2 linked regions of the Actinocorallia herbida genome follow. The protein of the gene in region 1 interacts with the protein of each later gene in a pairwise test. Links are inferred from orthologs where the notes say so. Each region holds a gene or a part of one and is shown on either strand. Other genes may lie near its edges. The genes, in order: EDD29_RS24085 and topA.

Evidence for each region.
Region 2: the proteins of EDD29_RS24085 (region 1) and topA interact in binary tests that used the Escherichia coli proteins (3 or more experiments, as listed by UniProt). The link is inferred for Actinocorallia herbida from one-to-one orthologs.

What each region holds. Positions count from the first base shown.
Region 1 is NZ_RJKE01000001.1:5,306,079-5,320,291, forward strand. What follows is about bases 1,146-4,003. They hold EDD29_RS24085 (IMPACT family protein), read right to left. Parts: upstream 2,959-4,003; coding sequence 2,332-2,958; downstream 1,146-2,331. Other genes in these bases: EDD29_RS24080 (serine/threonine-protein kinase), read right to left, coding at 1,146-2,133; EDD29_RS24090 (hypothetical protein), read right to left, coding at 3,267-3,488; EDD29_RS24095 (SDR family NAD(P)-dependent oxidoreductase), read left to right, coding at 3,557-4,003. Outside these bases: EDD29_RS24075 (class I adenylate-forming enzyme family protein), read right to left, coding at 1-558; more of EDD29_RS24080, read right to left, coding at 832-1,145; more of EDD29_RS24095, read left to right, coding at 4,004-4,306; EDD29_RS24100 (dihydrofolate reductase family protein), read right to left, coding at 4,642-5,256; EDD29_RS24105 (SRPBCC family protein), read right to left, coding at 5,354-5,851; EDD29_RS24110 (ArsR/SmtB family transcription factor), read right to left, coding at 5,851-6,195; EDD29_RS24120 (alkene reductase), read right to left, coding at 6,562-7,632; EDD29_RS24125 (alpha/beta hydrolase), read right to left, coding at 7,693-7,965; EDD29_RS24130 (NADP-dependent oxidoreductase), read right to left, coding at 8,010-8,942; EDD29_RS24135 (MarR family winged helix-turn-helix transcriptional regulator), read left to right, coding at 9,075-9,614; EDD29_RS24140 (DUF6518 family protein), read right to left, coding at 10,105-10,749; EDD29_RS24145 (SWIM zinc finger family protein), read left to right, coding at 11,205-12,908; EDD29_RS24150 (hypothetical protein), read right to left, coding at 13,042-13,947.
Region 2 is NZ_RJKE01000001.1:9,484,492-9,499,151, forward strand. Bases 5,246-8,550 are described here. They hold topA (type I DNA topoisomerase), read left to right. Parts: upstream 5,246-5,635; coding sequence 5,636-8,350; downstream 8,351-8,550. Other genes in these bases: EDD29_RS43275 (DUF5703 family protein), read right to left, coding at 5,246-5,404; tmk (dTMP kinase), read left to right, coding at 8,379-8,550. In the rest of the region: EDD29_RS43245 (hypothetical protein), read left to right, coding at 1-187; EDD29_RS47965 (RNase H family protein), read right to left, coding at 651-914; EDD29_RS43255 (hypothetical protein), read right to left, coding at 962-2,035; EDD29_RS43265 (M20/M25/M40 family metallo-hydrolase), read left to right, coding at 2,534-3,826; EDD29_RS43270 (hypothetical protein), read left to right, coding at 4,547-5,107; more of EDD29_RS43275, read right to left, coding at 5,207-5,245; more of tmk, read left to right, coding at 8,551-10,379; EDD29_RS43290 (DNA polymerase III subunit delta'), read left to right, coding at 10,465-11,616; EDD29_RS43295 (S8 family peptidase), read left to right, coding at 11,702-13,375; EDD29_RS43300 (hypothetical protein), read right to left, coding at 13,680-14,303; EDD29_RS43305 (LysR family transcriptional regulator), read right to left, coding at 14,396-14,660. UniProt on the Escherichia coli protein: Releases the supercoiling and torsional tension of DNA, which is introduced during the DNA replication and transcription, by transiently cleaving and rejoining one strand of the DNA duplex.

The sequences.
Region 1 (14,213 bases):
GTCCGTCCCGGCGAGCGCCGCGTAATCGAGCGGCCCACCGGGCCCACCGGACTCGCGCACCACGACGACCGGCACGGCGCAGCCTCCTTCGGCGAGCCTCCCCGCCCTGGGCTCGTCGGCGATGACGACCGAGCACGGGACGTCGTCGGTCGCGGCGCGGAGTTCGGCGGCCGAGCCGCGGCTGTTGAACAGCACGGCGACGGCGCCGGCGCGGGCCACCGCGAACAGGGAGACCAGGTACTCGGGCCGGTTGCGCATGACGATGCCGACCCGGTCCCCCGCGGCGACGGCGAACTCGTCCCGCAGCGACGCGGCCAGCCTCCGGGCCGCGCCGAGCAGCTCTCCGATCGTGTGCTCGCGCCCTTCCTGGACGAGGAGGACGCGCTCCCCGAAGGCGGACCCCGCCTCGGCGAAGAAGTCCCCGAGGTTCGCGGGCGCCCGCTTGAAAGCGCGGAACTCCAGCCCGCCGACCGTCACCTGTTCGAGTTCGAAGTCGCCTCCCGGCCCCGTCAACTCGGCCACCACGTCCTGGTGCAAGGTCACGACCGGCTGCGGCATGCCCACTCCCGGGAACGATAACAGGAATCTGACTCTCGAAAATTAGCGCCCGGTCGGTGATCGGACAAGGCCCGGATCCTGGTCTCCTGGGATCCGGGAAGCCAGGTGATCTGATGCCGTAGTTCGCGTCCGAACCGGTCGTGAGTCGATCCGGCCCGCGGAATCGAACACGGATGCCTGCGGCCCGGCCGTGGTCGGCGTGACCGCCGGAGCGCCGCGCCTACGGCGACCGTGAGGTACCGGCTGGAGGCCGCGCACGACCGTGCCGGGCCGCTAATCCGTGCTTCTGTGGTCGCGCTCCAGGATGGCCAGGTTGTGCATCGCCAACGGAGCCGCGTAGGAGTGCCCGGAGTCCGCGGCCTTCAGGAGCCACGAGCGCGTCGCTCCCAGATCTCCCTGCCCCCACTCGAACATTGCCAGGTTCAGCATCGCCCTCGGCGCCTGGTCCTCGTCCTCGGTCTCGATCGCCTTGACGAACCAGGAGCGGGCCACTTCCGTGTCTCCGCCGTGGTCGCGCTCCAGGATGGCCAGGTTGTGCATCGCCAACGGAGCCGCGTAGGAGTGCCCCGAATCCGCCGCCCTCGCCAGCCACGAACGCACCGCCTCGTGGTTCTCCTGTCCCCACTCCAGCAGCCCCAGGTTCAGCATCGCCCTCGGCGCCTGGTCCTCGTCCTCCGTCTCGATGGTCTTGACGAACCAGTAGCGGGCGGCCTCGATGCCGCCGGCCGGTGGGCGATCCGCCGCGGATGGATCCGCGGGCTCGGCCGAAGCGGCCAGGGCGTTGAGCACAAAGGTGTGGTCGGGGCGATCGGCGGGGTCCTTGTGGAGGAGGTTCTGGATGAGGTCGGAGAGGCGGGCGGGGATGTCGGAGTGGGTGACGGGCGGTGGGGGGAGAGTGAGGTGCTGGCCCATGAAGGCGGTGACGGTGGGGCCGGGGAAGGGAGGGGCGCCGGTGAGGAGGGTGTGCAGGATGGCACCGACCGCGTAGAGGTCCGTGCGGTGGTCGACGGGCTGCCCCAGCCACTGTTCGGGAGCCATGTAGGCGGGTGTGCCGACCTGGCGGCCGTCGATGCTGTGGCTCGCGGTCGCCTCGGCGATGTGGGCGATGCCGAAGTCGCAGATCTTGATCCGGTCGCCCGCCAGGAGCATGAGGTTGCCCGGTTTGAGGTCGCGGTGCACGATCCCGTGCTCGTGGGCGGCGCGCAGGGCGCGCACCACCTGCTCGACCAGCCGCACCGCCCGGCCGGGCTCCAGGCCCTGCGGATGCCCTGCGATCTCACGGCCGAGATCCCTGCCGTCGAGGAGTTCCATGACGAGGTGCCACTGCCCGTCGTACTCGCCGAAGTCCTCGACCGACGTGACCCCCGGGTGGTTCAGCCGGACGGCTATCCGCGCCTCCTGCCGGAACTTGCTCAACCACAGCGGTTCGGAATCCGCCACATGCCGGTGCAGGAACTTGACGGCCACCCGCCGCTCCCTGAGCAGGTCCTCGGCCGTCCACACCTCGCCGAACGCGCCCTGCCCCAGCTTCTCCTCCACCCGGTAACGCCCGGCGATCTCCAGCCCCGTCCGCACTCACGCCTCCCAGAAGTCCGGCCGTCGCCCCATCCTCTCCCGGTAGGGGCGCGTGCGGGAAGTCGCGCGATCACACCGAGGCCGAACGCCGCGTCCCACGATCCGATCGACGGGGCCGGCGCCGCGCTGCTCACCGGATGGCTCGCCCTCCGCGTCCCGGTGGTCTCCGGACGGTCGAGCAGCCGAAACGCCCCCGCCTCAGTCGGTGACGGGGATCTCCACGTAGCCCGTGGCGCCGCGTTCCATCGACGCCCTGCCCGCCGTGACCCCGGCGACCCACGCCTCGAACCCGTCCAGGTCCTCGACCGGCACCGCCACCTCGGCCTCCACGCCGACGCCGTAGCGCACCTCGCCCGGCTGATGACCCCGACCATGCAGATCACCCAGAAAGCGGCCCGCCAGCGCGTGCTCCACCCGCACCGTGACCGTCACCACCGGGCACAGCTCCACCACCCCGACCGCGTCCACCGCCGCCGCGACCGCCTCCCCGTAGGCGCGCACCAGACCGCCCGTACCCAGCTTCACCCCGCCGAAATACCGCGTCACCACGGCGACCGTGTCGGTCAACCCCCGCCGCACCAGCACCTCCAGCATCGGGATCCCCGCCGTCCCGGCTGGCTCCCCGTCATCGCTGCTCCTGGTGATCTCGCCCCGCTCACCGAGCACATAGGCCGTGCAGTTATGAGAGGCGTCACGATGCGCACGCCGATGACCGCTCAGGAACTCCGCCACCTCGGCCTCGGTACGCACCCGGGCCAGCGTGCAGACGAACCGCGACTTGCGGATCACCAGCCCGTGCGACCCCGCCCTCCGAATCATGCGCATCGTGCCACCGAGTCTACGACCGCCCCGGCACACCCCACGTCAGAGCCTAGGCGCAGGGCCACCGGAGCCGCGTGGCCGTCGTCCCACGGGGGCGAGGACCAGAGCGACGAGCCCCGGTGGGCGACGGGCGGGTTCGACCCATTGGTCACGAGGGCGGCGAGATCCGGGCGGCGACGACGATCGGGCTCCTGGGCTCCCTCTTCCCGACGTCCTTCGTGCCGTACGCCGTCCCGCTCCTCCTCCGCTGGGTCTGGTCAGGCCTTCCCCGCTGACGACGGACCGGTGCGGCCGCCGTTCGGCTCCTTGAGCTAGCCCATGCTCTCCACCTGCGCGCCGAGCACCCGCAGGATGACCTCCCGGTAGATCGGGTTGGCGATCTGGAGGGTAGGGCCCCGGGTGGTGAGGCCGAGGACGCGGACGTAGGAGACGCCGTCGTGCAAGGCCGGGTCCGTCGGCGGGAACGTCCCGGCGACGAGCGCACGCTGCGGTCCCAGACCGTTGTCCCGCCATGCGACGCCGCACAGATCCACCGCGAGCCGGCTACGGACCAAAGTCCTGCGGTCCACGCAGGGCTGAGACAGTCGACAGGAGCATCATCATGGGTCAACTGGACGACAAGATCGCCCTGGTCACCGGCGGCACCTCGGGAATCGGCCGGGCGACGGCACAGCGGTTCGCCGACGAGGGCGCGTTCGTCTTCGTCACCGGCCGCCGCCAGGCCGAGCTCGACGCGACGGTCAAGACGCTGGGCGGCAACGGCCGGGGAGTGCGCGGGGACGTATCCCGCGCCGAGGACCTCGAGGAGATCTTCGCGCAGATCCGCCGGCACGGACGCGGCCTCGACGTGTTGTTCGCCAATGCCGGCGGCGGGTCGTTCGCCGCTCTGCCCGACGTCACCCCCGAGCACTTCGACGAGACGTTCTCGATCAACGTGCGCGGCACGCTGTTCACCGTGCAGAAGTCCCTTGCGCTGCTCAACCCGGGGGCGTCGGTCATCCTGGCCGGTTCGACCGCGGCCACCAGCGGCACGGCGGCGTTCGGCGTCTACGCCGCGAGCAAGGCCGCGATCCGGTCGTTCGCCCGTACCTGGGCGGTGGAACTGGCCGACCGGGGCATCCGCGTGAACACGATCGTGCCGGGCCCGATCGAGACCGAGGGGCTACGCGGGCTGGCTCCGGACGAGGCCTCGGCCGACGCACTCGTCCGCCAGCTGGGCGACTCCGTGCCGCTCGGCCGCCCGGGACGGCCCGAGGAAGTCGCCAACGCGGTGCTGTTCCTCGCCTCCGACCAGAGCAGCTTCGTCACCGGCAGCGAACTCTTCGCCGACGGCGGCGACGAACAGCACTAGGCGTTTGCGGCGGGCCCCGCGAGGGGCTCCGGTCCCCGTCGGCGAGGCGCGACCACGGGTGAGGCTTCGGACGGACGTCCGTTCATGCCGCCCACATGCTTTTCTTCCTGGTGCAGAGGGGTGAGCGGCGATCCGCGCGGACGCGGACCGCCGGTCGGCTCCGGCCGACGTGAACGCCAGGTGCACGCGCGACCGATCGGCCTTCCGGTCGAGGTTCTCCAGCCGGGTCGAGCCGAGCCGTTCGGCCTCTGCCCTGACCACTACACGCAGGCGGGGAGGCGAACGCCTAGATCGAACGACCGGGCTGCTGCGCGGCGCGGTGGCGGGTCCGACGGTCAGGTGGTGCGGCGGTAGCGGATGTGGGTGGTCAGTGGGGAGTGGAGCACCTCGACGGGCTCGAAGTCGAAGTCGATCCCGTCGAAGATCCGCTCGCCGGAGCCGAGCAGAACGGGCGCGATGTCGAGGGTGAGTTCGTCGATCACCCCGGCTGCCAGTGCCTGCCGGACGGCCGAGGCACCACCGGCGATGTCCACGCCCTTGCCGCCTGCGGCCTGACACGCAGCGGAGTACGCGGCGTCGAAGCCGTCGGTCACGAAGTAGAACGTCGTCCCCCCTTCCATCGGGATCGGATCACGGGGATGGTGGGTCAGTACGAACACCGGCGCGTGATAGGGCGGTTCGGCACCCCACCAGCCCGACCAGTCCTCGTCCCAGTCTTCGCGGACCGGGCCGAACATGTTGCGGCCCATGACGTAGGCGCCCCTCGGGCGCATCAGCCACTCGTTCGCGATCTTGTCCGCGTCGTTTGCCCGCGGGTCGCCGATGTGCCAGCCGTGCAACTCCTGCCCCCGCTTTCCCAGGGGGGCCTCACGGCTCTGGTCAGGTCCGGCGACGAAGCCGTCCAGCGAGATCGACATATGGCAGGTGGTATTCGACACCGTGAACTCCATCTAGTGGTCGTGCCTGGGCAAAAGGTCGCGCGGACGCTCGGTCGGATTCGATCGCCGGTGCGCGAGGAGACCGACGGCCGGACGCAGAATCATCGGATCAGCCCTCCGCTCCCTTCCGAACGATCTCGGTGACGTAGGCGGCCAGGTTGCCCAAGGTCTGCCGGCCGCCCTCGATCGCGTGGTACTTCTCGACCGCCTCGTCGCGCAGCTCCCTGGTGGGGAACACCGTGCGCATCTCGATGCGGGTCGCCGTGCCGTCGGGCGTGAACGTCAGGATCGACTCGAAGGCGTTCGGGTCGTCGCGGGACTCACCGTGCAGCAGCGCGATCCGCTCCGGCGGGGCGATCTCCCGCCAGGTGATCCATTCCTGGTAGTCCGTCCCGTCCGGTCCGTGCATCACGAAGTCCCACTCCCCGCCGACGCGGAACTCGAACGCCCGGGTGGTGGTGGTGAACCCCTCCGGTCCCCACCACCGCGACAGGTGCCGGACTTCGGTGAACGCCTCGAACACCAGTTCTCGCGGGGCGTCGATGACCCTGGAGATCACGACCTCGCGGTCGGCCGTCGCGGACGCTCCCCGTCCCATCTCGCTCATCAGCCATCCTCCTGCCTTGCCTGCTTCAGGTCCTGCACGTACGCGTCCAGCCGGTCGAAGCTCTCGTGCCAGAACCGCTCGAACCCGCCGGTCCACTCGTGGACCGGCCGCAGCCCCCGGGCGTCAAGGCCGTACAGGCGCTGCTTGCCCGCCTTGCGGTCCCGAACCAGCCCCACTTCCCGGAGCACCCGCAGGTGCTTGGACGCACCCGGCTGGGTCATTCCCAGTTCCCTGGCCAGCTCGGTCACCGGCCGCTCACCCGAGCGCAGCAGTACCAGGATCTCCCGGCGCTGCGGCTCGGCGATCGCGTTGAAGACGTCCGACGTCGTCGCTGCTCGTGCCATGGGCCCCATGATATTCCCTTATCGGCATGTATCAAGCCGGAGGCAGACTCTCCCGCGCCCCCACCCAGGTCTGTTCGGCGAACGGTGGGAAGGTCGTTGTTGCTGTTCAGTGATCGTTGCGGGTGAGGCGGCCGTCGAAGGCGAGGTCGAAAGCGCCCGGGGCTGCTTTTCAGCGTCGTCCCCAGTGGGCCTGACCCGTGCCGGTCGGGTCGGGTCCCAGCAGCGCGAGATGGACGCATTTCTCAGTTGCCTGCTCGTGCGGGCGGTGTGCTTCGCGCCGCGGCGGGGCCTTTGCGAGTGCGACCGGGATGGCCCGGCCCTCGCCGGGGGTCCGGCGAGGGCCGCGGACGTGGTGGTGCGGGCAGGTCAGGCGGTGAGGGCGGGGTAGTCGGTGTAGCCGCGGTGGTCGCCGCCGTAGAAGGTGGCGGGGTCGGGGGCCGTGTAGGGACCGCCCGCGGCGAGGCGGGCGGGCAGGTCGGGATTGGCCAGGAACAGGCCGCCGAAGCTGATCAGGTCGGTGGTGCCGTCGGTGATCAGGGCGAGCTGGTCGGGGCCGGTGATCGTCCCGGGGGTGTGGGGGTTGAGGATGAGGGCGCCGTTCCAGCGCTTGCGCAGCTCCAGGGTGAGGTCGCGGTCGCCTGCTTCGGAGATGTGCAGGTAGGCGAGGCCGGACGGGTCGAGCGCGTCGATGAGCGCCTGGTAGGTGCTTCGGTGGTCGTCTTCGGTGATGTCGTTGAAGGCGTTCGCCGGGGAGATGCGCAGGCCGGTGCGGTGCGCCCCGATGGCGTCGGCGACCGCGAGGGTGGTCTCGACCGTCAGGCGGATCCGGTTGGCGGAGCTTCCGCCCCAGCGGTCGGTGCGCCGGTTGGCGTTGGTGGACAGGAACTGGTGCAGCAGGTAGCCGTTGGCGCCGTGCACCTCGGCCCCGTCGAACCCGGCGGCGACGGCGCTTCGGGCGGCGGCGGCGAAGTCGGCGATGGTCGCGGTGATCTCGGTGTCGGTGAGCTCGCGTGGGGTGACGAAGTCCCGCGGGCCGTCGGCGGTGTAGACCTGGCCTGCGGCGGCGACCGGGGAGGCGCCGACCGGGGTGAGGCCGTCGGGCAGAAGGCTGGGGTGGCCGACCCGGCCGGTGTGCATGAGCTGCGCGAAGATCACACCGCCTTCCGCGTGGACGGCGTCGGTCACCGTCCGCCAGGCCGCGATCTGCTGCTCGGTGTGCAGGCCGGGAGTGTTCGGGTAGCCCTGGCCGACCGCCGACGGCTGGATCCCCTCGGTGATGATCAGCCCGGCGGTGGCGCGCTGGGCGTAGTAACGGGCGGTCAGGTCGGTGGGGCTGCCGCTCGGCCCGTGGGCGCGGCTGCGGGTCATCGGGGCCATCGCGATCCGGTTCGCGAGGGGGAGGCCGGACAGGTCGAAGGGGTCGAACGCGGTCGTCATTTCACAGGTTCCTTCACAGGTCGAAAGTCCGTCGGGCGCCGGTCCCGGCGCGGCGGTGGGTCACAAGGCGGAGAGGACGCGGATCCGGTCGGCCATGACGCGGCGGGCGATGTCGGAGGCGTGGGCGATGCCTTCGAACTCGTGGGGGACGCCGGGGTGGAGGTGGAACTCGACCGGCACGCCGGCCTGGGACAGGCGCAGGGCGTAGGTGAGGTCCTCGTCGCGGAAGAGGTCGAGCCGGCCGACTTCGATGTGGGCCGGCGGCGGGTCAGCCATGGCGGCGGCGCCGGGGGCGAGGGCTTCGGCGACCTGCGGGTCGAGGGCGAAGGACATGGAGGTTCTCCTTGATGCGAAGGGCCGTGCGGGAAAGGGCGGGGTCAGGGGACGAGGACGGTCTTGCCGGGCAGCATTCCGGCGGCGGCCTCGGCGTGGACGAGGGCCAGGTCGGCCAGGGGACGCCGGGCCGCCACGTCGATCCGCAGTTCGCCGGCGTCGACGAGGGCGACCAGCTCTGCGAGCCGGGCGGAATCGCTGCGGGCGAACACCCGCACCGCCCGCACCCCTCGTGCCGGATCGTCCGAACCGGGGGTGGTGGTGCTGACGAAGACTCCGCCGTCGGCGACCAGGCCGACCAGGTCGGCGGTCTCCTCCGGTGAGGTGTCCACCAGGTTCAGCACCACGTCGAACCGGTCCCCGGCGACCGCCCGGGTCAGCGGGACGGCGGTGTGGTCGACGACCCGGTGCGCGCCGAACCCGCCCACCCGGTCGGCGCTGCGCTTGCTCGCCGTCGCCGTCACCTTCGCTCCCGCCTTCGCGGCGAGCTGCACGGCGTACCCGCCGACGGCGCCGCCCGCACCGTTGACCAGCACGCTCTGCCCGGCGGCCAGCTCCGCGTGCTCGAACAGCGACTGCCAGGCCGTCAGCCCGACTGCGGGCAGCGCGGCGGCGTCGGCCAGGTCCACCGTGCCAGGGGCGGCCGCCAGGAGCTCGGCCGGAACCGCGACGAACTGCGCGGCGGCCCCGTCGGCGTTCATCGGCAGGAACGCCACCACCGCGTCACCGATCTTCCAGCCGATGACCTCCGCCCCGACTTCGGCGACGGTCCCGGCGACGTCGATCCCGGGCACGTGCGGGAAGGTGAGGGGGAAGACCTGCTGCAGGAAGCCCGCGCGGATCGCGACGTCCACAGGGTTGAACGAGGTCCCCGCGACCTGCACCAGCACCTGCCCCTTCGCGGGGACGGGACGGGCCGCCTCCTCATGGACCAGGACGTCGCCGCCGCCGTGGGCGTGGTACCGCACTGCCTTCATGATCTCTCCTCCGTGGTTGCTTCGAATTTGAAGCATGAGAGAGAACCTAACTTGCTTCGAATATGAAGCACCACCCCGAGCCCGGTGATGATCGTCACAGTGCTTCGAGTTCGAAGCATGTACAGTGCGAGCATGAACGACCACGACGCCACGACCGCCGACGAAACCGACGGCGACGTCCCGCCGCTCGAACCTCGCCAACTGGAGGCCTACTTCGTGCTGCTGGAAGCCGTCGGCCTCCTCCAGCACTCCGTCGAACAGCAGCTGCGCGCCGAAGGCGGCATCACCTACGTCCAGTTCCAGCTCATCGCACGCCTGTACCACGCCCCCGGCCCGCTCACCATGACCCAGCTCGCCGACGGCGTCGTCTACAGCCGCAGCGGCCTCACCTACCAGGCCGGCCTACTGGAGAAAGCCGGCCTCATCACCCGCGGCCCCTCCCCCGACGACGACCGCGCCACCCTCGTCACCCTCACCGACACCGGCCGCACCCTGTTCCAGACCGTCCTGCCCGGCCACGTCCGACTCTCACGCACCCTGCTGTTCGACCCGCTCACCAACGACGACGTCACCCACCTCGGCGACATCATGACCCGCGTACGCGACCACATGCGCGCCCAGCCGCCCCGCTCCGCCACCCCCCGCAAACGCCGCAGCCCCGCACAGCCCTGACCCCTCCCCCGGCACGGCCCACGCGACGGCGAAGGTCCCGGAACACCCGGACTCGCACGAAAACGGACCAGGCGCCAGATGCCTCCCCGCAACGGACCACCTTCCGCACCGGTTCCCGGCGGGCAACGGCGAACGGCCGCTACGGCGGCTCCCTCGACGGGCGCATCCGCTTCGCGGTGGAGGTCGCGACGGCCGTGGCGGAGGAGATCTGCGGCGAGGTCCCAGGCGGCCCGTTCCGCCGGTGTCCTGCTGCGGCCGTAGGCGTCGGTGCGCGGCCCACGGCCGTCACCCTCACCTTCAAGCGCCCCCGGGGAGCCCGATCCGCCACCCGGAGCCCGCCTCCCCCAGCGCCGGGAAACCGACCCTCCTCGCCTCGGCGTCGCTCCCCACCGCCTCACACACTGGTCAACGCCTTCCGCCTTGACTGAACAGACCTCGGAGCGCCCTGTCTCCCCGGCGGGAGCTGCGAGCGGCTTCGGGGCGGGCGTCATCAGAGAAGGAAGGCCCTGTTGATGAGGACGGCTGCGGCGGTGGCGGCGGCCGCGCCGCAGAGAAGTGCGGGCAGGGCGTAGGCCCGATCGCGCGCTGAGCGGGCGAGGGCCACGGGGAGCAGGACGCCGATCAGGAGATAGCACCAGGCGGCGGTTCTGCCCGGGCCGCTGTTGGAGTTCGCGTCCGACGCGAGTGACAGGAAGTTCAGCCCCTCCATGATCCAGACCGAGCCCGTGACGCCCGCCGCCGTCGCGCGGATGCGGCGCCGTCCGTCGGCGAGCAGCGACCCGGCGGCGGCGTACACCGGTCCCGCGATCGTGCCCGCCGCGATCCAGATCAGCACGGACGTCGTGCCGGCGGCGTAGCCGCGCAGCTCCGAGGTGACGTAGTACCCCGCGACCAGGCCGGCTTGTGACAGGAGGCCCGCCACGACGGCGCCGCGCCAGCGCCCCCGGGCACACGAACCGACAAGAAAGGCGACCATCACCCACGGAGCGGCCGAATTCACCAGCGCGTGCCAGCCGCCGGTGAGCACGCTCTGCCCGAAGGACGTCAGCGCCCCGCCCGCAAGGCCGACGACAAGCGCGAGCGCGCACAGCGACCACGGCCTGGAGAGCCTGGAGACCCGATCGGATCCGGTCACGGTGGTCCTCCTGGACGGCGCTCTGGCCGGGGCATCTCCCCCGGGGGGCGCCCCACGATATCCGCCTTTCCCCGTCCCGATCGGGCCGCTCGTCTCCCGCTTCGGCCCCGTCGGCACCCTCCTGCACGCCTACGGCTAAGCCACCCGCACCCGCGTGATCGAAACCGTCCGACCCGCCTTCGCCCCGACGTCCACGGCCCGAAGTCCGCTTCACCGCCGCCTTGACCCGGTCGGGCCGGGCGGGTCAGGCGCGCGGCACGGCCACCTTGAGGTCGCGGGGGTGTGGCGGCGGAAGGGGCGTTTGAGGGCCGGAGGTAGAGGCAGCGGCGGGGTGTTCCGCGCAGGCGCCTCCCTTCGCCGCCGACCGCTTCGCGCTGGCCGTCGACACGTCCGTCGTTTCGGGATTTTCGTATTGTTCCGGCGGTTTCGTGGGAGCTGCGGCAGCATGGGTTGCCATGGCGCGTGCGCGGGTGACCGAAGAGTGGATTCGGGCCAGGGCCGGCGAGCGGACCTTCAGCCGGGGAAGGGTCTACTTCGCCCGCGGCAAGGTCGGGAACCTCTCGGTGACCGCGACCGGCACGACCGCCAGGGTGAACGGCACGAAACCCTACGAAGTGCGGGTGGCCCTTCAGGCCGACGGGCTGTCAACACTGTGCACCTGCCCGATGGGCGACGACGGCGGCCTGTGCAAGCACGGCGTCGCGACCGCCCTGGCCTGGCTGGCGCAGGACGGGCCGCTGCCCCTCCCGGACGCGCCCGAGAAGATCACCGACGCCCGTCTGCGCGACTTCCTGGCCGCCCAGGACCCGGAGTGGCTGGCCGCGGAGCTGATGAAGGCCGCCGCGGCGGACCCGGTGCTGCGCACGAGACTGGAGGTCGCGGCGGGCGCCGACCCGGGCGCGGTCGTTGACGTCGAACGGCTGCGCCATCGCCTGGCCGTCCCGATGGGCGTCCTCACCGCGCCGCGCTACGAGTACTCGACCTACGCGGACGGCGACCCGGCCCTCGCCCGGTTCGAGGAGGTCCTCGAAGAGCTGGCCGCGCTGACCGCCGGAGGACTCGCGCCGGTCGCGATCGAGCTGACCGAGTACGCGATCGACGCGCTCGTCCCGCACGTCTCGGATTCCGAGCACCTCATCCAGACGATGCTGGCCGAGACGAGGGAGGTCCACAAGACCGCGTGCGCCGCCGGCCATCCCGACCCGGTCGCCCTCGCCGACCGCATGGTGGACCAGGCGGACGCGCTGTTCGCCGACGCCCTGCCCGCCTACGCCGACGCTCTCGGCCCCGAGGGGATGGCCCGCTACCGGGTCCGGGTCGAACGGGCGATGGCGCGTCAGGAGTCCGACGAGGAGCTGGAGCTCGACTCGGAGACCTTGGCGAGGCTCCGGACGCACCTCGCCGAGCACGACGGCGGCGCCGACGGGCTGATCGCCCTGCTGGGCGACCGCGAACCCGTCCTCGCGGAGATCGTGCGGATCGCCGAGGCGCTGGCGGCCGAAGGCAGGGACGCCGACGCGATCGGCTGGATCCGCGGCCACCTGGAGCGCTTCAAGGACCCCGGCCCCCACCGGGACTGGACCGTGTGGCGCGACCTGAGGGGACTGCGCGAGCTGGCCGCGCGATGCCATGTCCGGGCGGGAGACCGCAGGGGCGCGGTGGAGCTGCTCTGGCCGGTCTTCACCGACCTGCCCATGGACACGACGTACAAGGCGGTCGTCGAGGCCGCGGGCGACCATTGGCCGCGCTGGCGGGTGCGGGCGCTGTCCCTCGTCCCCGAGCTGCTCAGCCGCTCGGGCGGCTCCGGACACACGACGCTCATCGAGATCCTGCTCCTGGAAGGCGAGGCCGAAGCCGCCTGGCGCGCCGCCCTCGACCACGGCATGTCCGGATCGGCCCTCCTCGCGGCCGCCAGAAGCCGTGCCGAGACCCACCCCGCCGACGCGATCCCCGTCCTCCTCGACGCCGCGGAGACCACCATCTCCGGCACGGGCAAATGGCGCTACTCCCACGCCGCCGACCTCCTCGCCGAGGCCCACCTCCTGGCCGAACGCTCCGACGGTCTCGCAGCCTTCACCCGCGAACTCGTCGCCCTCCGCCTCCGCCACAAACGCAAGTCGGCCCTCCAAGGCTTCCTCGACAAGGCAGGCCTGCCGTAGCGAGAGACCCGAGCACTCCCGGCAGCGCGGCCTCCGCTTCCTTCCCGCCGAACCGACCCGCGGACTTCACGCAGTAAGGCGGTCGTGGTGTCGGGCGAAGGCGGCGAGGACGCCGTCCGGGCGTCGTCGGAGGTCAGGTGGGGAGCCGGGAGAGGAGGGTGGTGAGGGGTGGCGACGGGGGGCTGCCGGAGGGGTAGTGGAGGACCGGGGTCGGGCAGGGGAGGTGGAGGATCGTCGAGGTGGCGGTGCGGGAGGTCGGGTCGGTGAAGAGGATGACGTCGACGGTGGCGGGGGGCTTGCGGGCTGAGGAGTTGAGGCAGCGGCGGGGTGCTCCGCGCAGGCCTTCCCTGTGGGCGGCGGCGAGGGCCGGGAGGTCGGTGCGGACGTCGAGGGTGGCGCGCAGGACCAGGCGGTCGCCGTCGGGGACGTAGCGGCAGGCGCGGACCACGGCGGGAGGGAGGGGCAGGACGGGGCCCTTGTCACGCCAGATGCCGCGGACGATGCCGGGCACGAGGGCTCCGGCGAACGGAGCCATCAGGTGGTCCATGACGGGACATGGGGGCGGCTCGACGTCGGCGGGGTCTGCGGCGGCGTGCTCGGTCCGCCACAGCCGGGCGAACAGGCGGGTCAGGGCCGAGGCGCCGGCGCGCACCGCGCCGTCCGCGGCGACCTCGCCCAAGTTGAAGTCGAACGACAGCACGGCGCGCTCGCCGTCCGGATAGGTCAGGACGAGGTTGGTTTCGGGAAAGCCGGGCAAGAGGGCGGAGCGGAACGGTTCGCTGTGCGGCAGATGGTCCAGGGCGCGCTCCAGTTCGGGCACGCCGCGGGTGATCCGCAGCGGATCCGGCCAGGCCGCGAACGCCGACGTGCAGAGCACCGCCTCCACGGCCCCGTCCCGCACGAGATCCCGTGTGTACCCCGGGCTCCACGCCACGATGTCGTAGAGCCCCGACGCTCCCCGCGCGGTGTACGGCCGCTCCGGGCACCCCGACGCTCCCACCTCGACCGGCCGGGGCGACGGCGCCGGGACATACAACACGAGAAACACAAGCCCGACCGATGCCACCAACAGCAGACCCAGCACCCGCTTCACCCGCACCCGCGCCCCTCCCGAAGCCACCCGGACCACCAGGAGAGCACTGTAACCGGACTGACGATCATGACGTCGCCGCTACGGCGAAGGGGCCGGAGGCTTCGCGGTGCGGCGTCGGAGAAGCCGGGAGGGCGGGCGCCTCCCGACTCGGGGGTCAGTGCAGGCGGGCGGACCTGACACGGGCGGCCAGGGACGCGAACCGGCGGGCGGTG
Region 2 (14,660 bases), 4.2 Mb from region 1 along the record:
GGGATTCACCCTGACACGCAACGGCACCCGCCTGGACCGCCGCGTCTACGTCAACGCCGCGTGCAGGCCCTCAACGGGCCCCCAGGGCTTCGTCACCCTGACCGCCGGCCTCCTCCAATTCCGCCGCGTGGTAGTCAACATCCCGACCGACACCCCCACCCCCGAAACCATCGCCCCCTGCTCCTGACCCAAGAAGACCCGACATCCACCAGGGCCCCGGGAACACCCCGCGGGGATCCAGGATCGTCCTGATTCCAAGTCCCGTCCCGCATCGTGGCATCGACGCCATCTGGACGGGCCCTCGTGGCTTGTCGGTCACGCGTTGGGCAGACGGCGTTCGCGGGGCGCGTAGCCCTTGGACCGTGCGCTGCGGAGGGGCGCGAGTTCAGGTTCGCGGGTGTCGTGGCCGCGCCAGGTGGCGTGGCGGTGCCCGTCGAGGAGGCCGGGGCAGTCGGATACCCGATGCGTGCTCCGGCCTCTCGCGGTGATGGCGACCCGGGCGACGAGGCCTGTCGGTACGGGAGCGCACTGCGTCTCGACGCATTGCCCGACGATCAGGTCGTGGATGCCTCGCCCGTCCGCGGTGCGAGGCCGATCCTTCGGGAGCTGCAACGGCCGCCCGGGAGTCCTCCCGGCCTTGCGCGGCGAGCTCATCGGCTCGTTCGTTGTCGCACTCCGGAGTGGCCCTCGACCCATTTCCAGGTGACCTCGTGCGTCGCGGTGGCGGCTTCCAGCCTTCCAAGGCCGACGTTCTCGACGACCTTCGTCTCGGAGATCCGCCAGCTGTCGCGCTTCCACTTCGCCATCCACTGAGTGAGGCCAAGAAGGCGAGTTCTGGCGGCCGACCGGGCATCCGGCCCGCCCGTCGGCGGCCCTTCCGCGCCGCCTCCTGGAGCACTCCTGGCGGGGCGCATCAGCCGATGTCGCCTGGTCGTCCTGACCGGATCCCTCGCCGTCCGCCCTACTTGGCGAGCTTCCAGGCCATCGCCTTCCTGAAGTTGGAGCCGTAGGCGATGACGCCTCCGCCGGGGCCGACGGTCAGGTCGTAGGAGAGCCACTTGCGCGGGAGGTCGAAGCCGTAGGAGACGAGCTTGCCGGCCTTGGTGTAGTGCTGCGCGACGTCGGTGTGGGGCTTGTCCCGGACGGCCCAGAACCCGCCCTTGCCGTCGGGGGTCAGGGACGCGACGGAGTCCGCGCCCGTCCGGTACAGGACGCTCCACTTCTTGCCGTTCCAGCGGACGACGGAGAAGCGCTGGCCGCCGTTCTTTCGCCGGACGGAGACGCTCATCACGACGGTGTCCGGGGACAGCGCGACCAGGTCCTCGGCGTCGACGCCGTCACAGGGGTCGGTCTTCGTGCAGCCGAGGAGGGCGCGGGACGGGGCCTTCACCGTCGTCCACGTGCGTCCGTCGAAGTGGCCCGGCCTGATCCCGGGGCGGGTGACGGCCCAGATGGTGCCGTTGGGCAGGGTGGAGGCCGCGATGCGCCGCTTGGCGGCGGTGGTGCTGGTCCAGGTGCCGCGGTCGTAGCGCCAGACGGTGGTGACCTTGTTCGTCGCCACGAAGAACCGGACGGAGCCGTCGCGCAGGACGGCGAGGCCGTCCGGCGCGTGGTCGAACCGCGGGATCCGCTTGACGATCTCCCAGGTCCGCCCGTCGAAGTGCAGGACGAGGTTGTCCGAGGTCGTCGTGTTCTCGCTCCCCACGCCGACCATCCACAGGTCGGCGGCGCCGCCCGCGATCCCGTTCACGAAGCCGACGCCCTCGGGGAGCACGACCTCGTTCCACTTCGTCCCGTCCCAGTGCCGTCCGAGCACCCGGGGAACGCGGTCTTCGTACACGGTCACGAACATCCACACGTCGTCCGGCCCGAGCGCCTTGGTCAGCGTCACCTGGTCGTCGCCGGCGAAGTCCGACGGCAGGAACCGCGTGAACGTGTGCTTCGGCTCGGGCCCCTGCGCCGTCGCCGGATTCCCGGACGCCAGCAGGGCCCCGGCGGCGACCGCCGACATCCCGATCATCAGAGTCTTGTTCACTTGTTCGACCTCCAGGCACACGGCGGGGGCGGGAGCACCGACAGCGCCGCGCGACGCCCCACCCCGCACACAGCGATGCCACGCCATTCGAGTGCCATCCGGACGCTTCGGTTCGAACAGCCCGCAATCCGGCCCCACCCGACCCCCAGCGTCCCCGCCAAGGCGTTCCGGACATGAAAAAAGACCCCGCGAACAGGGTCTTCTTTGGTGTCCGAGGGGGGACTTGAACCCCCACGCCCCGTAAAGGGCACTAGCACCTCAAGCTAGCGCGTCTGCCATTCCGCCACCCGGACGAGTGTCTCCGCGCTGGTAAGCGCGGCGGCGAGAAGAACCATACCACTGGGGCGGGGTGGGCGCGATTCGGATCTTTACGGGGCTTCGGAGGGGGTGGATCGGGGGGTTTCGGGTGGGGTGGATGAGGGGTTGAGCGGGGGTGGACGGTGGGGGTGGGGGCGCTGGGAGGATGGGGGGAGGTGCCAGTCGGGAGGGTGGGAAGCCATGGAGGACGAGGTCGTCGAGCTTTGCCGGGAGCTGATCCGGATCGACACGTCCAATACGGGGGAGGTGGACGGGCCCGGGGAGCGGGTGGCGGCGGAGTACGTCGCGGAGAAGCTCGAAGGGGTCGGGATCAAGACGACGGTGCTGGAGTCCGCCAAGCGGCGGACGAGTGTGGTGGCGCGGATCGAGGGGACCGAGCCGAGCAGGGACGCGCTGCTGCTGCACGGGCATCTCGACGTGGTGCCGGCGCAGGCGTCGGACTGGACGCACCACCCGTTCTCGGGTGAGATCGCCGACGGGTGCGTGTGGGGGCGCGGGGCCGTCGACATGAAGGACATGGACGCGATGATCCTCGCGTCGGTGCTGGACCGGGCGCGGACGGGGCGGCGGCCCAAGCGGGACATCGTCCTGGCGTTCCTCGCCGACGAGGAGGCCGGCGGGAAGTACGGCGCGCACTTCCTCGTGGACGAGCACCCGAACCTGTTCGAGGGCTGCACCGAGGCCGTCGGCGAGGTCGGCGGGTTCAGCCTGTCGGTGCCGGGGGACCGGCGCCTGTACTTGATCGAGACCGCCGAGAAGGGCCTCGCCTGGATGCGGTTGAAGGCCGTCGGGACGGCCGGGCACGGGTCGATGATCCACGATGACAACGCGGTGACGGAGCTGGCGAAGGCCGTCGCGCGGATCGGGCAGTACCAGTTCCCGCTCCAGCTGACGCCGACCGTCCGGCGGTTCCTGGAGGCCGCGTGCGAGGCGTACGGGGTGGACTTCGACCCGAAGGACCCCGAGGCGTCACTGCCGCATCTGGGGACGCTCGCGCGGATGATCGGCGCGACGCTCCGTAGCACCCTCAACCCGACCCGCCTGGACGCCGGGTACAAGACGAACGTCATTCCGCAGCACGCCGAGGCGCAGATCGACGGACGGTTTCTGCCCGGTTATGAGCGGGAGTTCTTCGAGACGGTCGACGCGCTGCTCGGCGACAAGGTCGAGCGCGAATTCGTGCATTACGACATCGCCGTCGAAACGGAATATGAGGGAAATCTCGTCGGGGCGATGGAGGAGGCCCTGACGTGGGCGGACCCGGGGGCGATCCCCGTGCCGTACTGCCTCAGTGCGGGCACGGACGCCAAGTCGTTCGCCACCCTCGGAATGCGCTGCTACGGGTTCGCGCCCCTGCGCCTTCCGGCTGATCTGGATTTTTCCGGAATGTTCCATGGCATCGACGAGCGCGTTCCCGTCGACGGCCTCCAGTTCGGCGTGCGCGTTCTCGACCGCTTCCTGGACAACGCATAACTTTTATGTTTTCTATGGCTCTCGATGGGTAGTGCGTGGTGCTAGCGTTACCGTCCGTAGGGGAGAGGTCACCCCTTCCCTACGGGCGGAGCTCGTGTGTCCGGACGGCGGGGGCGGCCCGGACGCACGGCCCGCGATCCGATCCGTGATCTTCCCGGGAGCCCCATGCGTACGCGGACCCAGCGCGTCAGCCGAGTTTTCCTGACCGTCTGCGCCCTGGCGCTCGGTACGGGCGCCTTCCAGCACCCCTCGGCCGTCTCCGCCCAGACCCCCGGGCGAGACGGGTCCCCCGGAACCTCGGCCGCCGCCCCGGCCTCTCCTGGCACGAGCCAGGGCGGCGCCGAGGATTCGCTTCTCCCGGTCTCCCTCACCGGCCTGTGCGGGGAGCCTTGCGAGGTCCGTCATCCGGGTGCCTCTGTCGCTCCCGTGGTGCCGACCCCTCACCCGGTGCCTGAGGCCGACTGCCGGGCCGCCCACTGCGTCGGCGGCCCTGCGCCGTCGCCTTGCGCGGTACCGGGCCACCACCGCTCCGGATCGCGCGCCGAGTGCCCGCCCGCCCCGAGCCCGGCGCAGACCCCTTGCGCCCAGCCTTCGGGCCGCGCCACGCCCTGCCACCACCCGGAACCCCAGGCCGGAGCGACACCCGAAGGCGACGCCCAGACCACCGAGCCCCGGGATTGCACCAAGTCGCCCGGGAAGTGTCCTCCCGCTGCCCCTCCCGTGCTCGAGGTCTGCGGCAATGCCGTCGCGGTCCTCGGCACCGTGTCCGGCACCTGCACCGGCGGCCCCGGCGCCGCCTCCCCCGTGAGCCTCTGCGGCAACGCCATCGCCGTCCTGGGCACCGCGGTCGCAGGCTGCTCCACCGCACCGGCCGGGGAAGGGCAAGGCGTCGCCATCTGCGGCAACGCGATCACCGTCCTGGGCACCGCCGCCGCGAGTTGCTCCCCGGGGGCTCAGCAGGGCACCACCCTCTGCGGCAACGCGGTGGCCGTCCTGGGCACCGCCACCGCGGCCTGCCGCGAACCGGTGGCCCGGCCGATCGCGGAAACCCCGGCCCCGGCCGTCCGTCAGGTCTCCTGGTCCGCTCCCGCGGCGGCCGGTATCGAGCCCTGGAAGCCGAAGCCCGAACGTCCGCGGCTCTATGGCAGGCACAGCGGCTGGACCCCGGCCAGGCCCTCTTCCGCGGGCTCGGCCCCCGGCGCGCCGGAACGCGGCGCCTGGGTCATCTCGCCGATCGGCGGGGCCCTGCCGATTCCGGGCGGCCCGGTGGGCGGCCGCTGAGCGACTCCCCGGTGAGAACGCTTCGTCCGTCCCGGGAGCGCGGCCCGGGGCGGACGGAGCCCCCGGGTAAATTGTCGGTCTTTGTGGCTTTGCCGATACTCAAGCCGGCTGGTGCAGGGTGCTGCGCGCCCGAATGATCTTCTTGCGGAGCTGGATCCTGCGTCTTCCGTCACGATGGACGCGCACGGTGTGGAGTTCCCAGCCGCCGTATTCCGCGTGCTCGGTCATGACCTGCCGGGCGGCCTCACGCGTGGTCCCTCGCGGCAGATTCAGAATGAGATAGGTGTACTCCACCATCACCTGCCAGCATGCCAGACGGGAGCGGCGAGATGAACCCTTCGGGAAGAGCCTGGTCTCTCATGACGTTGAGGCGTGTCATCCTGTCGAGGGTTTATCGTCGCGTGGTGGGCGGGAACCCCGCTCGGCAGGGGACGGGCGTCATCGGGGGTACCGTCGGGATGAAGGCGCCATGAGTGACGTCAAGTCGGAAACGAAGCGTTCGACGCGATACGGATAGGTCGGAGAGCTGTGCCAGCCAGTAACGGCAGCAGGTCGGGAGTCACCCGTCTGGTGATCGTCGAGTCGCCCGCGAAGGCGAAGAAGATCGCGGGCTACCTCGGCAATGGCTATGTGGTCGAGTCCAGCATCGGTCACATCCGGGATCTCCCCGAGAACGCGGCCGAGGTGCCGGCGAAGTACAAGGCCGAGCCCTGGGGTCGGCTCGGGGTGAACGTCGACCACGAGTTCGAGCCGGTCTACATCGTCAACGCCGACAAGCGGCAGCAGGTCGCCAAGCTGAAGAAGCTGCTCAGCGAGGCCGACGAGCTCTTCCTGGCGACGGACGAGGACCGGGAGGGCGAGGCGATCGCCTGGCACCTCCAGGAGGTGCTCAAGCCCAAGGTGCCGGTGCACCGGATGGTCTTCAACGAGATCACCCCCGACGCGATCCGCGCCGCCGCGGCCAACACCCGCGACCTCAACCTGCAGCTCGTCGACGCCCAGGAGACCCGCCGCATCCTCGACCGCCTGTACGGCTACGAGGTCAGCCCGGTCCTGTGGAAGAAGGTCATGCCGAAGCTGTCGGCGGGTCGGGTCCAGTCCGTCGCCACGCGGCTCGTGGTCGAGCGGGAGCGCGAGCGGATCGCGTTCGTCCCGGCGGACTACTGGGACATCAGCGCGGATCTCGGTACCGGACGGGACGAAGAGCCCAACCGCTTCACGGCCAAGCTCGTCTCCATCGACGGCACCCGCGTCGCCCAGGGCAGGGACTTCACTTCCCTCGGCAAGGTCAAGGGCAACGCCCGGCAGCTCGACGAGGTGTTCGCCAGGGCACTCGCCGGGCGCCTGGAAGGCCGCCCGTTCAAGGTCACCTCCGTCGAGCAGAAGCCGTACACGCGCAAGCCGTACGCGCCGTTCCGGACCACGACCATGCAGCAGGAGGCGAGCCGCAAGCTGGGCTTCTCGCCCAAGTACGCGATGCAGATCGCCCAGCGGCTGTACGAGAACGGCTTCATCACCTACATGCGTACGGACAGCATCACGCTGTCCCAGACCGCGATCACCGCCGCGCGCTCCCAGGCGAGCGCCCTGTACGGCCCGCAGTACGTGCCGGACAAGCCGCGTGTCTACACCGCGAAGGTCAAGAACGCGCAGGAGGCGCACGAGGCGATCCGCCCTGCGGGCGAGACCTTCCAGACGCCCGCCGAGACGCGGCTGACCGGTGACCAGTTCCGGCTCTACGAGCTGATCTGGAAGCGCACGATCGCGTCCCAGATGAAGGACGCGGCGGGCCAGTCGGTCTCGGTGCGGATCCTCGGCGAGTCCTCGACGGGCGAGGCCGCCGAATTCGGCGCGTCGGGCCGGACGATCACGTTCCACGGCTTCCTCAAGGCCTACGTCGAAGGCGCGGACGACCCGGAGTCGGGCACCGACGACCAGGAGTCGCGCCTGCCCGTCCTCACCGAGGGCGACGTGCTCGACCCGCACACGCTGGAGGCCGAGGGCCACTCGACCCGGGCGCCCGCCCGGTACACCGAGGCGTCGCTGATCAAGGAGCTGGAGGACCGGGAGATCGGCCGGCCCTCGACCTACTCCTCGATCATCGGCACGATTCTCGACCGCGGCTACGTGTTCAAGAAGGGCACGGCGCTGGTCCCGGCGTTCCTGGCGTTCGCCGTCGTCCAGCTGCTGGAGAAGCACTTCGGCAACCTCGTGGACTACGACTTCACCGCGCAGATGGAGGAGTCGCTCGACTCGATCGCGCGCGGCGAGGCCGAGCGGGTGCCGTGGCTCGACCGGTTCTACCACGGTGAGCACGGGCTCAAGGAGCTGGTCAGCGACCTCGGCGACATCGACGCCAAGGAGATCTCGTCCTTCCCGGTGAAGGACGATCCCGGCACGATGATCCGGGTAGGCAGGTACGGGCCTTACCTCGACCGTGACGGCGTCCGTGTCAACATCCCCGAGGAACTCGCCCCCGACGAGCTGGACAAGGCCAAGGCCGACGAGCTCTACGCGCAGCCGAGCGGCGACAGGTCGCTGGGCCGCGACCCGGAGACGGGGTTCGAGGTCGTCGCGAAGTCCGGGCGGTTCGGTCCCTATGTGACCGAGATCCTGCCTGAGGAGCTGACGACGACGGCGTCGGGCCGCAAGAAGGCGGGCGCGCCCAAGCCGCGCACGGGCTCGCTGTTCAAGGACATGTCCCTGGACACGATCACCCTGGAGCAGGCGCTCCAGCTCATGTCGCTGCCCCGGGTCGTCGGCGATCTGGACGGCGAGCAGGTCACCGCGCAGAACGGCAGGTTCGGCCCGTACCTGAAGAAGGGCACGGACTCCCGGTCGCTGACGAGCGAGGACCAGATCTTCACCGTCACGATCGACGAGGCCAAGGCGCTTTACGCGCAGCCCAAGCAGCGGGGCCGCAGGGCCGCCGCGCCGCCGCTGCGCGAGCTGGGCGACGACCCGGTCTCCAAGCAGCCGGTGACGGTCAAGGAGGGCCGCTTCGGCCCGTACGTCACCGACGGCGAGACCAACGCGTCGCTCCGTAAGGGCGACGAGGTCGAGGCGATCACCATCGAGCGGGCCGCGGAACTGCTCGCGGAACGCCGCGAGAAGGTCGCCGCCGCCGGGCCCAAGCCTGCCCGGAAGCGGACGCCCGCCGCGGCGAAGACCACGGCGAAGACCGGGACGAAGACGACGGCCAAGGCGAAGTCCACTACCACGAGGGCCAAGTCGCAGGCATAGGGACACCGGCGCCGATACCCTGCCTGGCATGAACAATCCAGGCGTGTTGTCGATCAAGCCGTTCCGCCGGCTGTGGATCGCGGTCTCGCTGTCCAGCCTGGGGGACTGGCTGAGCCTCCTGGCTCTCACCGCTGCCGCGCACGCGCTGACCGGCTCCTATGCCGCGCAGGCGTACGCGGTCGGCGGCGTGCTGGCCGCGAAGCTGCTGCCGGTCCTGCTGTTCGGTCCCGTCGCGGGCGCGCTCGCCGACCGGCTCGACCGCCGTGCGGTCATGCTCGCCACGGACGTCGTAAGGTTCGCCCTTCTCCTGTCGGTCCCCTTCGTGGGTCGCCTTGAGTGGCTGTTCGCCGCGGCGTTCCTCACCGAGATGGCTTCGCTGCTGCGCAGGCCCGCCGACGACGCGACGGTTCCCGCCCTCGTGCCTCCGCGGCTGTATCCGCAGGCCAAGAGCCTCGCCGTATGGACTGTCTACGGGGCGGCCCCTGTGGCGGGCGTACTGTTCGCCGTCACGGCGCTGCTGGCCGACCTCTTCCTCCCCGGGCCGGATCTGGCCCTGTACGTCTCCGCAGGGGTCTTCCTCGTGGGGGCCGTCGTGGCGTTCACCCTGAAGACCGGCGCTTCCCGGTACCCCGTCTCGGTGCCGTCCCTTCCGGGGCGGATCCTCGACGGCTGGAAGTACGCCGGAGGCACCCCGCTCGTCCGCGGCCTCGTGGTCGGGCTCGCCGGGGCGTCCCTGGCGGGCGGCCTCCTGATCGGCGTGCTGCGGCCGGCCGCCGACGCGCTGGGCGCCGGGGACGCCGGGTACGGGATGCTCTTCGCCGCGGTCTTCCTCGGCCTGGCGTCCGGCATGTTCCTCGGCCCGCGCATCCTGCGCGACCTGAGCCGCCGCCGGATCTTCGGCCTCGCCGTGCTGGCGACCGCGTTCGTCCTCGTGCCCGCCGCGCTGATCCAGGAACTCGTCGCGGTGTTCGTGCTGGCCGGGCTCGTCGGGTTCGGCGCGGGCGTCGCGGGCGCCACGGCCGAGGCGGTCGCCCTCGCGGAGATCCGGGACGATCTGCGCGAACGCACCTCCTCCTACCTGCGCTCGCTGATCCGGGTCGTCCTCACCGTGAGCGCGGTGCTCGCGCCCGCGGCGTCCGGCGCCCTCGGACAGCACACCCTCGCCCTCGGCGACCTCACCTACCACGTCCAGGGCACCGCGGAGGTGCTGCTCATCGGCGCCGTCGTCACGCTGCTCGCCGGGCTCGGCGCCTTCCGCCTCACCGACGACCGGCGCGGCATCCCGCTGAAGGCCGATCTCTATGGTGCGCTTCAGGGCGTGGCCTACGTACCGCCCACCCCGGGCAAGAAGAGGGAGCGCGGCCTGTTCATCGCCTTCGAGGGCGGTGAGGGCGCGGGCAAGACCACCCAGTCGCGGCTGCTCGCCATCTGGCTGCGCGACCACGGGTTCGACGTGGTGACGACCCGGGAGCCGGGCGCGACCAAGGTCGGAATGCGCCTTCGCGCGATCCTGCTGGACCGCGAGACCACCGCGCTGTCCGACCGGGCCGAGTCCCTGCTGTACGCCGCGGACCGGGCCCAGCACGTCGACGCGGTGATCCGGCCCGCGCTGCAGAACGGTGCGGTGGTCATCACCGACCGGTACGTCGACTCGTCCCTGGCCTACCAGGCGTACGGGCGGGAGCAGGCCGTCGAGGAGATCCGGGACGTCAACGCCTGGGCGACCGGCGACCTCGTCCCGCACCTGACCGTGCTGCTCGACGTGCCCCCGTCGGTCGGCCTCAACCGGTTCGCCTCGCCCGCCGACCGGATCGAGTCCGAGCCGCACGAGTTCCACGAGCGGGTGCGCCGCGGGTTCCGCGCCCTCGCCGACGCCGAACCCGACCGCTACCTCGTCGTCGACGCCTCCCAGGACCAGGACGAGATCACCCGGCAGATCCGGGCCCGCGTCCGCGCGATCCTCCCCGACCCGATCCCGGCCTCGACCGAGGACATCACCTCGACCTTCCCGGCGATCAAGGACGCGTGAGCCGAGGGGCCCGGCCGCCGTCCGGGCCCCCGACGGGTTCGGCGACCCGCCCCGGAGCGCCCGCGAGGTGCAATAGCCTGGCGTGGTGACGGTGTTCGACGAACTGGTGGGGCAGGGTCCGGTCGCCGCGCAGCTCCAGACGGCGGTCGAGGCTGCGCGCGAGGGCGCGGGCGGGATGACCCACGCCTGGCTGTTCACCGGGCCGCCCGGCTCGGGCCGCGAGGCCGCGGCCACCGCGTTCGCCGCGGGCCTCCAGTGCACCGCCGAGCCCGCCGGCTGCGGCTACTGCGCGGGCTGCCACCAGGTGCTCGCGGGCACCCATGCCGACCTGGAGGTCGTCCGGCCGCAGGGGCTCTCCTACTCCGTCCGTGAGACCCGCGAACTCGTGCTGCGGGCCGCCGCCAGGCCGAGCGGCGGGCGCTGGCAGATCGTGCTGTTCGAGGACGCCGACCGGGCCACGGAGGCCGCCGCCAACGCCCTGCTCAAGGCGATCGAGGAACCCCCGCCCAGGACGGTGTGGCTGCTGTGCGCCCCCTCCCCGGACGACCTCGTCATGACGATCCGATCCCGCTGCCGTCTGGTGACCCTGCGCACCCCGTCGGCCGAAGCCGTCACCGCGCTGCTGGTCCAGCGCGACGGGATCGACCCCGACCTCGCCCAGGTCTGCGCCCAGGCCGCCCAGGGCGACATCGCCCGCGCCAGGCAGCTCGCCGCCGACGCCTCGGCCCGCGGCCGCCGCGGCGATGTGCTCGCGGTGCCCGCCCGGATCACCGCGGTCGGCGCCGCCGTCATGGCCGCCGAGGCTCTGGTGAAGACCGCGGAGGAAGAGGCCAAGGCGATCACCGAGGACCTCAACGAGTCCGAGACCTCCGCGATGCGCCAGGCGCTCGGCGAATCCGCCAAGGGGCGGATGCCGCGCGGCACCGCGGGCGCGATGAAGGAGCTGGAGGACCGGCAGAAGTCGCGGGCGACCCGGTTGAAGCGCGACGCGCTCGACCGCGCGCTGCTCGACCTCGCCTCCTTCTACCGGGACGTCCTGGCGCTCCAGTTCGGCGCGACCATCCCGCTCGTCAACGGCGACCGCGGCCGCGAACTCGATCAGCAGGCCCGGCGAATGCCCCCGGAAGGCACCCTCCGACGCCTGGACTCGATCATGGAATGCCGGGAGAGGCTCGCCGCCAACGTCAATCCTTTGCTCGCCGTGGAGGCGATGATGATGGAGCTGCGCACCGGCTGACCTGTCCGATTCCTCTGCCAGGAACCGGTTTGGGAAGATGATCGGTAGCGTTCCGGGGAGAAGCTCGTTTACCCCGGGAGGTGCGATGCGGCGCGTGCTCACCGCCACGACCGCGGTGGCCGCCGTCACCGCCTGCCTGATCGTCCGGCCCGCCTACGCGGGACCGGCCATCCCCGGGGAGCGGGAGTTCCTCGTCCTGTACGCCGACGACACGTCGGCCGGCACGGCCCGCGCGGCGGTACGCGCCGCGGGCGGGACCGTGCTGGAGGAGAACACCCAGATCGGCTACGCCACGGTCCGGACCGCGGACACCGGGTTCGTCCCGGCGGTCCTGCGCGCCGAGGCGCTGGCGGGCGTGGCGCCCAACCGGCCGGTCGCCGCCGTGCCGAAGGACAACGAGGCCGCGGACGCAGGCGACCTCGCCGCCGCGGCCGCACCGGAGCCGAGCGCGACGGGCTCGAAGGGCCTCGGCAAGCCCGTCGCGGAACGGCAGTGGGACATGCGGCAGATCCAGACCGCGGAAGCCCATGCCGTGACGAAGGGCGACAAACGCGTCCTGGTCGGGGTGATGGACACCGGCATCGACGCCTCCCACCCCGACATCGCGCCCAACTTCGACCGGGCGCTCAGCCGGAACTTCACCACCGACATCCCCGAGGACGCCAACGGGGTCACGATCGACGGGCCCTGCGCGACCGAGCCGGACAAGGACTGCGTGGACCCCGCCGACATCGACGAGAACGAGCACGGCACCCACATCGCGTCCACGATCGCCGCCCCCGACGACGGCGTCGGGATCACCGGCGTCGCCCCGAACGTCACCCTCGTGAACCTGCGGACCGGGCAGGACTCCGGCCAGTTCTTCCTCAAGCCCACCCTCGACGCGCTCGTCTACGCCGCGGACAACGGCATCGACGTCGTCAACATGTCCTACTATCTCGACCCTTGGGCGTGGAACTGCCCGAACGACCCGACCGCCACCCTGGAGCAGCAGGCCCAGCAGCGGACCGTCATCCGGGCCGTGAACCGCGCCCTGCGCTACGCCCACGACAAGGGCGTCACGCTGATCGCGGCGGCCGGGAACGACCAGGTCGACTACACCAAGGTGCTCACCGACTCGACGAGCCCGAACTTCGCCTCGGTCCGGGGCGAGGAGCCCACGACGCGCCGGATCCCGCCCTCGTGCGTGTCCCAGCCGTCCGAGGGCCAGCACGTCATCCCCGTCTCCGCGACCGGGATCAGCGGGCGCAAGGCCTACTATTCGAGCTTCGGCCTCGGCTACATCAAGCTCGCGGCGCCCGGCGGCGACAAGGTCGACACGCCCGACGGCAAGGTCGACGACGAGATCGGAATCTGGGCCGCCTACCCCGAGAACGTCGGCAAGGCGGCGGGCACGATCCGCCGCGACGGCACCCCTGCCGTCCCGTACGTGGTCAAACAGGACAACGCCTACTACGCGTCCCTGCAAGGCACCTCGATGGCCGCCCCGCACGTCGCGGGTGTGGCGGCCCTGATCGTCAGCCGCTTCGGCGCCGAGGACCCCGTGCACGGCGGCCTCACCCTCGACCCGGACGACGTCGAGAAGCGCCTCCTGGCGAGCGCGGTCCCGCAACCCTGCCCGGACCCCGCCACCTACACCTACACGTGGAACCTCGGCGGCACGACCACCGACAGCACCACCCAGACCTGCGAAGGCACCAAAGCCGACAACGGCTTCTTCGGCAGGGGCCTGACGAACGCCCGTGACGCCGTGTCTTAGGCCGGCTTCGCCGCGGCGGTGATCGGGCGCTGGGGATCCCGGCGCCCGATCACACCGGTGTGGTTCCTCGTCGAGGCCCGTGGCCGAGGGCCGGGCTGGAACCCCTCTAAGGGACTCCTCAGAGGGTCTGGCCCCGAGCCTGAGATGAAGCGCTCATGGGCGGCTCCGCAGGGGATGGGGCGTGCCGTGGGCTGAGCGGAAGCGCTTTCGGGGTTCTGGGACCTTGAGCATGGGCGGGCCAGGTCACGGGGGAAGGGTCCCTGGCCCGCCTCGGGCTCCCGCCGTGCGGGCGGCGGGAGGGTCTTCACCGCTCCAGGTCGGCGCGCATGGCGGCGAAGGTGGCGGCGGCGGTCTGGAGGTCGCTGTCGGGGAAGAGGGCCACGCCGGCGGTGGTGGCGTCGGCCCAGCCGCAGACGACCTGGCCGGTCTCGGCGAGGGAGGCCAGGAAGCACTCCAGTGATCCGCCGAGCGGGCCGGGCGGGAAGGGCTCCGCGGAGGCTCCCTCGGTCCAGCCGATCCGGTCGAGGAGGCCGCGCCACAGGTGCTCGCGGCGCTGCGAGGTGTCCTCGGGCACGTGGTCGACGGCCACGACCAGCACCGCGTTCTCCACGGAGCCGCCCGGCGTGACGAACTCGGCGGCCACGAGGTTCATGCCGGGGGTCATCTCGCCCGGATCGATGGGGATGTCCGACAGCTGGCCCTGGCCCTGCACCCGGTTCAGCCCGCCCGCCTTGGCGGGCAGCACGACCCGCCGCTCCGCGGGCTGCGAAGGCGACCCCGCGGTGCCCGAGGTCGGCCGGCCGGTGGATCCCGACTTCCGCGTCGCCTCCGGGCGGCTCGTCTTCGTCCCCGCGGGCTGGACGCTCGCCGTGCACCCCGTGAGCAGTCCCGCGCCGAGCAGGATCGCGAGGCCCCGTCCCATGTTCATGATCGACTCACTCCCTCTTCCTGAAGAGAGCATCGCCGCCGGGACCACCGGGCGCCCAGGGGTCCCCGTCCCGTCCGCCTTGGGACTTCTGGTCAGGCCCGCCGGGACGCCTCTTCATGGGCGGCCACGGCCATCGCCACGAACTCCCCGGAACGGTGCGCGATCGGGCCGTCCGTCCGCCAGGCCACGACGTGCCGCAGCCGCAGCGGCGCGCCCTTCAGCGGCCGGATCACCACCCCGGGCGTCGCGACGGCGGTCGCCTGGCAGAGCGTGACCGCCCCGTGGTCGGCGACAAGGGTCCGCGTCATGGGCTGCTCGGTCATCATGTGCCGGACGCGCGGGGTGAATCCGCTCTCC